3 regions of the Blautia sp. HCP3S3_H10_2 genome follow, and region 3 is predicted to be linked to each of the others. Evidence: predicted binding sites of a transcription regulator. Region 3 holds the regulator's gene; each other region holds the start of a gene.
What was found. The regulator HrcA, encoded in region 3, represses chaperone genes, less so after heat shock. The targets are predictions, from matches to a motif close to TGTTAGCACTCNNNNNNNNNGAGTGCTAACA.
Positions count from the first base shown of each region.

Region 1 (2,271 bases), on a different contig from region 3:
CTGATATACATCCAGAGATGAATTTGGAAAAATGTACTCATCTTCTATTTTCTGCAAAATACATGCTGTATAATAAGCATCCCCAAGTGCCCGGTGAAAATCCATTTTCTTCTCCACACCCATTTGGTCAGCGGCAAATTCCAGAGCACGGCGTTCGTCATTTTCTTTATAGCGGATGGCAAATAGTTTCTGCACATCATAGTAAGTTACCGGTCCCGGTAGTAATGGCAGCTTACCATAATATTTCATATTGCGCTGCAATTCCATTACATCCTGGTTTCCCCAGGTAAAAAAAATATAGTCTTCTCCACACCACTCCAGAAATTCTGTAACAGCCTGTGGGAAAAGTGTCCCATTCTGCAGATCTTTATAATTCATGTGAATGACTTCATGAATGCTGTCATGAATCCAATTGTACACCTGGGGCTTGATCAGGCACTGAAAGCTGTCCACGATTTCTTTCTTTTCATTCAGTTTTACGGCGCCGATTTCTATGATTTCAAAAGGCAGACGGCTGTTAGACCACCTTTTTCCTCCTGGGCTCTGGTTCCACTCCAGGTCAAATACAATGTAATTCATGGGTAAATCCCTTCTTCTGGAAAATCACGTAATAAGTCCAGACAAGTATAACAGACAAGGGAATTGATGTAAAGATGTGAAAAAAGGGGATAGACAGATTAAAAAAGCCTGCCGGCGGGTAACCGGCAGGTAAATGAGGGGGGTATGAAACAAAATCTATGTAAATTTTAAGAAATAAGCAATACCAAATCTATATGAAAAGAAGCTGTCCTCAAGCATCTCGTGATTGCCCTATAAATGTTATTCGTACTGCAATCACATCAGTTCTTTACGCCGGCCGCCGCTTCTGGTTCACGGACAACGCACTTAATTTATTTCGTCTATGTCACTCAGATAATCTTCAAGTCATTCTTGCAAGATCAGCCTTCAATGGAAATGAATTTCTTCTCTTCCGGCACTTTCTTCTTCGCTTCCTTCGGGAAGGTGACGGTCAAAACACCATTGTCGTATTTCGCATGGATGTCTTCATGCTCCAGATCCTTGCCTACATAAAAGCTTCTGGAACACTGTCCGGTGTAACGTTCTCTGTGGATAAACTTGCCATTATTATCCTTCTCATCTTTATTCTCGGTTCTGGACGCCTGAATATTCAGGTAACCATCCTTCAGCTGAATCTTCACATCCTCTTTATGAAAGCCTGGCAGATCTATGCTCAGTTCATAATTGCCATCTACATCCTTAATATCTGTCTTCATCAATTCAGCAGTTCTGTAATCTCTGCGATTCTCTCTTTCTACCGGCATTCTCATCCAATCATCAAATAAATCTTCTCCAAAAATACTAGGCATTAACATAACTCATTCCTCCTTATATTGTGAACACTTATGTGTTTTATTAACATTTTCACTGGAACTGGAAGCTTTCTTTTTCTCTCTTCCTTTGTTCTGTATGTAATATAACACGCATTGTTAGCACTGTCAAGAGGTGAGTGCTATTTTTTTGTGAAGAATTTGTGATTTAAAATTACAGCTTCTATTTCTCTTGACAAGCAAAAAAGATGTGGTATCATCTAATTAATTTTAGTTGATACTACATCTTTTTTTTTGCAAGGAGGTTATCATGGACAGTACCAAAAGACAAATAACGAAAATCGCCCGTGAGATCAGCAAATTTACAGTGCGGACCATGCGGGCTGATGGAATCGGCTCTGGTGAATTTGATGTGATCCATGCCATTCGCAAAAATCCCGGCATCACCCAGGCCGGAGTCTGCAAGATCACAGGGCTGGACAAAGGTGCTGTTGCCCGTCAGACAGCTAATCTGGAAGCCAAAGGATATCTGGAACGAAGAGACAATCCCGACGATGGTCGAAGCCGCCTGCTATATGCCACAGCTCAGGCTGAAAATCTGAAAAACTCCAAGGCGCAGATCGAGTCTCTTTACTATGAATGGCTTCTGGCAGAATTACCGGAGGAAGAAAAAGCTGCCTTTTGTAAAACACTGGATAAATTATACCAGCGTTCAAAGAAAGAAAGTAAAGCGGATTTCATTCACATGACAGAGGTGATTGCCAGACATACAGGCACCTCTTCCTTATCGCCCTCAGAAAGCGTGACTGCCCATGGAAAGTAAAGAAAAAAGTCAGAAGAATTTTCAGCCAGACCGTATCCTGTCTTATTTTCAGGAAGAATGGCGCATACTGGCCGCTGTTACCATCTCCGGACTCATCTATAATATTGGACTTCTGGCAGG
Region 1 covers NZ_JBQKCL010000003.1:107,555-109,825, reverse strand. The annotation lists gene ACTQWB_RS04070 (exonuclease domain-containing protein) at 1-579, opposite strand, end outside; gene ACTQWB_RS04065 (Hsp20/alpha crystallin family protein) at 939-1,373, opposite strand; gene ACTQWB_RS04060 (MarR family winged helix-turn-helix transcriptional regulator) at 1,639-2,151, shown strand; gene ACTQWB_RS04055 (ABC transporter ATP-binding protein) at 2,141-2,271, shown strand, end outside.
Region 1: a site for HrcA is predicted at 1,486-1,516, ahead of ACTQWB_RS04065 (Hsp20/alpha crystallin family protein). Genes of this name have one in related genera too.

Region 2 (2,271 bases), on a different contig from region 3:
ATGGTCACACCATCGTTTGTAATTAATGGTGCACCGTAAGATTTATCCAGTACAACATTTCTTCCTTTTGGCCCCAATGTTACCTTTACTGTATCTGCCAGTCTGTCTACACCGGCCTCCATCTTTTTTCGAACATCAATATCAAAACTAATCTCTTTTGCCATGATAATTTCCTTCTTTCAACACTTTCTATTTCTCTACAATTGCCAGAATATCGTCCTGACTTACAATTTTATATTCTTCGTCGCCAATTTTTACTTCTGTGCCGCCGTATTCAGAAATAATGACTTTATCTCCTTCTTTTACCTGCATGGGAACTTTCTGTCCGTCTTTACATTTTCCCGGACCAACTGCGATTACTACAGCTTCCTGCGATTTTTCTTTTGCGCTGTCTGGCAGAATGATTCCTGATTCTGTCTTTTCTTCAACATCCTGATACTGAAGAACTACTTTGTCACCCAATGGTTTTAATTTCATATGAATAACCTGCCTTTCTTTTGTTAGCACTCTTGCTTGTTGAGTGCCATCGTGTTTCGCAAAAAATATGTTTCTTGCGAAACATGTTTTATTTTTAAATTATTTATTTTTAAAGTATTATATCACCTGTATTTCTCTTGTCAATAGGTTTCCAAAATAATTTAAAAAAGATGCGAAGCACCTTAACCATTACTTTGCATCTTTTGATCATCTAAATTAATTCATTTATATTTTTCCTGATTTTTTCCGATACTTCCCGAAAAACCTTCAATTCTTCTTCCGACACACCTTTTAAAATCATCCCGTTCATTGCTTCCCTTCTCTTCGTCATTTCTGTTACCAGATCCTTCGCATAATCAGATATTTCATAATGAATATATCTTCTATCATTCTTATCCGGTATCGCAATAAGATAATTTCTCCTGCAGAGACTGTCAACTGCCTGCGAAATATGTCCACGGTTCATCATCAACTGATGGTGGATATCCGTAGAGGTATTATGTGTTCCGCATTTTGACAGGAAGTATAATATCTCCAGTTCTGCTCTTTTCATATCATATTTTTCTCGTAATTCAACGCTCTGTTCCTCTAACAGCTTTTTAAACTGTCCTCCCTGCAATATGATATCAATTTGTGTATCCATTTAGTTCAGCTTCTTTCAATGTTTTTTTCATTCTATCACAAGTTTAATAATTCGTCACCATTTAATTTTAAACGACTTTTTTGTTTCCTCTTAATTAATGATTAACATCTGGAATCTATTCCGCTGAATCTAATATCAGTAATTATTTTATTTCGCAAAGTTCACAAAATCTTCACACAATTATTAGCACTCTCTATTGACGAGTGCTAATTCATATGTTATATTACACATAGAACAAAGAAAGAGAATATGATTTTTCTTCCTGATATTCATAAATCAACACTTCGGGTTTCTCCGATAGTGCAAACTTTAGTTTATGTCATGAAAGGAGATATGACTTATGTTAATGCCTAGTATTTTTGGAGAAAATTTATTTGATGATTTTATGGATGATTTTGCTTTTCCGGACATCGATAAAAAATTGTATGGAAAACATGCTCCCCATATCATGAAGACTGATGTGAAGGAAGAAGACAACGCTTACGAAGTGGCAATTGATCTTCCTGGATTTAAGAAAGACGAGATTCAGATCCAGCTTGAAAACGGTTATGTAACTGTAAGTGCAGCAAAAGGTCTGGATAAAGATGAAAAAGATAAGGAAGGAAAATATATCCGCCGCGAGCGTTATACCGGAAATGTAAGCAGAAGCTTTTATGTAGGAAATAATGTTCAGAGAGAAGACATCCATCCGAAATTTGAAAATGGTATTCTTTCCTTTACTGTTCCAAAAGAGCAGAAGGCAGTAGAAAACAACTCACATTATATTTCCATCGAAGGTTAATCTCAAACGGGCAGGGAATAAAACCCCTGCCTGTTTTAAAAGCCAAATGCAATCGGAAAAGAGGTTTTTGATATGAGTAAAACGACATCAAGAGTATTATGGATTTTAGCCGGAATCTTTCTGATTATAACCGGGATCGGATGTTTGAGGAATCCCGGAAAAATTCTTTATGGTCTTCCCATTATCTTTGGAGTTGCCATGATGTTTTCCGGCATTATAGATATTGTGATATTTGCAGCCGGTCATGATTATATGGCAGGATCTGGCTGGTTTCTTGCTGACGGCATTCTAACCGTACTGATGTCTTTATTCATTTTGGGAAATGGATGGTTTACAGCAATGACTATTTCCTTTATTTTAGGAATGTGGC
Region 2 covers NZ_JBQKCL010000009.1:6,414-8,684, reverse strand. The annotation lists gene groL (chaperonin GroEL) at 1-164, opposite strand, end outside; gene ACTQWB_RS11155 (co-chaperone GroES) at 190-477, opposite strand; gene ACTQWB_RS11150 (MarR family winged helix-turn-helix transcriptional regulator) at 689-1,120, opposite strand; gene ACTQWB_RS11145 (Hsp20/alpha crystallin family protein) at 1,461-1,901, shown strand; gene ACTQWB_RS11140 (HdeD family acid-resistance protein) at 1,974-2,271, shown strand, end outside.
Region 2: a site for HrcA is predicted at 1,302-1,332, ahead of ACTQWB_RS11145 (Hsp20/alpha crystallin family protein). Genes of this name have one in related genera too.

Region 3 (2,271 bases):
CAATACCAATGATTTTTCCCATGATAATTTTCCTCCTGTTTCATATTGGATTATCTATTCTGAATGTTGTAAAATGTCTTTTTAAGGAAGTTCAATTCACTAAATTCGGTCTGCGCCTACGGCTTGCTCTCATTAAGTGAGATTGAACGAGCTCGCACTAAGTTCAGGCTTCGCATCCTGCTCGCCTTCACTAAGTTGCTTTCGCTCAATTCGCAACCTTTACCATGCTGTGTCTTACGACGAAATCTTTGTAAGTGTATCCTTTCTGGAATTCCTCCACAACGATGTTCTCACCAACGGATTCGTCTTCTACATGCATGACTGCATTATGCAGATTCGGGTCAAATTCCTTACCTACAGTTTCGATTGGCTTTACGCCCATCTCATCAAACGCTGTCATCATCTGTTTGTAGATCATCTTCATGCCTTCAGCAAAAGGATCATCTTCCGGTGCCTGTGCAAGACCTCTTTCGAAGTTATCCACAATGGGAAGCATCTTCTCGACGATGTCTTTCGCACCAATGATGTACATGCTGGATTTTTCTTTCTCCGTTCTTTTGCGGTAATTATCAAATTCAGCCATGCTGCGCTTCAGTCTGTCTGTAAGTTCCTCGATCTGCTGTTCAAATTTATCTTTTTCTTTTTTCTTCTTACCGAAGAAAGAAGTTTTCGTCTTATTTTCCGGTTCTTTTGACTCTTCGGTCTCCTGGTCTGGCTGCTTCGTTTCTTCTGTATCGGCTGCCTCTTCGGTTTCCTTCGAAGCTTCTTCTGATGTCTGGGCTGTGTCTGCTGCCTCTTCTTCACTTCCGTCGGTTACCGGAATATCAACTGCTTCTTCCTGTACTTCGGCTTCTTTATTCATTTCTTCTGACACGCTTTCAACCGCCTTTCTAGGTTTTCTTATTTACCATTTCATCAAGCTGGACTTTTAATTTCTTCAAGCTGTCTACCACATTCTCGTAATCCATCCGCTTCGGACCAATGATTCCAATGGTTCCGCGCATTCCATCACCCAGCTCGTAAGTAGCTGTCACCACACTGCAGTCCTTCATGGTACGTACCGGAACTTCATCTCCGATATAAACCTGAACTCCTGTACTCTTAGGATCTCCCATTTCCTCACGAACCATATCCGCAAGCTCCTGCTTATCCTCAAAAGTAGAAATCAGCTCGCTTGCCTTGGATGTATCTGCAAGCTCAGGATACTTAAATATGTTAGTCGCTCCCGATGTATATACCTTCATATCTTCTTCATCCACATGAATGGTAGCTGCAACTGCGTCCAGCACATTTGCAACCACACCGCTGTGGCTTCCAGCCTGTTCTTTCAGTCTGGCGATCATGCCAAGATTGATGTCCTGGATAGGAACACCGTTCAGGTTCGTATTAAGAAGAAGATTCAGCTTCAGGATCGTCTGGTCATCCATCTCCTCATCAATATTAATGATCTGGTTCCGGATCACATTGCCTTCACATACAACTACGGCAATCAGCTGTCTTTCATTGACACGTGAAAGCTGAATGAACTTCAAGGTACTTCCTTTATACTGGGGAACTGCAACCATGGTCGCATAATTGGTATTATTGGCAAGTACTTTAGCAACCTGCTTCAATACCTTATCCATCTTATCTGACTTTTCAATCATCATATCGCGGATCTCTGCGATCTCGGCTTCCTTCTCCCTGGTAAGCTCATCCACATAAAGGCGATAGCCTTTATCTGATGGAATTCTTCCGGCTGAGGTGTGGGGCTGTACAATATAGCCCATATCCGTCAGGTCGGACATCTCATTTCGGATTGTAGCAGAGCTGACATTTAAATCCGGATACTTGGAAATGGTTCTGGAACCTACCGGCTCACCAGTTTCCATATAAGTCTTGATGATTGCTTTCAGTATTTTCCGTTTGCGCTCATCTAATACTTCATCCATGAAATATCTGCTCCTTTCTGAAAAGCAGACGGTCATGCCTGATATCTTATCTCCCGTCTGGCTTCCCTGAATTCCTTTGTTAGCACTCATTATTTAGGAGTGCTAACATCTATGCTCTTAAGATACACCTCAGTATCCCATTTGTCAATATTTTTTACAAATTTTTTTCATCTTTTTTAGTGGTTTTTGTAGTGCTCTATGTAGTCCAGTATCTCATCCGGCTTATTCAGAAATGCAATCAGACTCATAACAGACGGCTCCATAAACTTTTCCTCCACCGTATGCTCAAGCAACGCTTTCATTTTATCATAATAGCCATTGATATTATAAAGAACGATTG
Region 3 covers NZ_JBQKCL010000014.1:45,939-48,209, forward strand. The annotation lists gene dnaK (molecular chaperone DnaK) at 1-22, opposite strand, end outside; gene grpE (nucleotide exchange factor GrpE) at 206-862, opposite strand; gene hrcA (heat-inducible transcriptional repressor HrcA) at 891-1,931, opposite strand; gene ACTQWB_RS14525 (TIGR00730 family Rossman fold protein) at 2,108-2,271, opposite strand, start outside.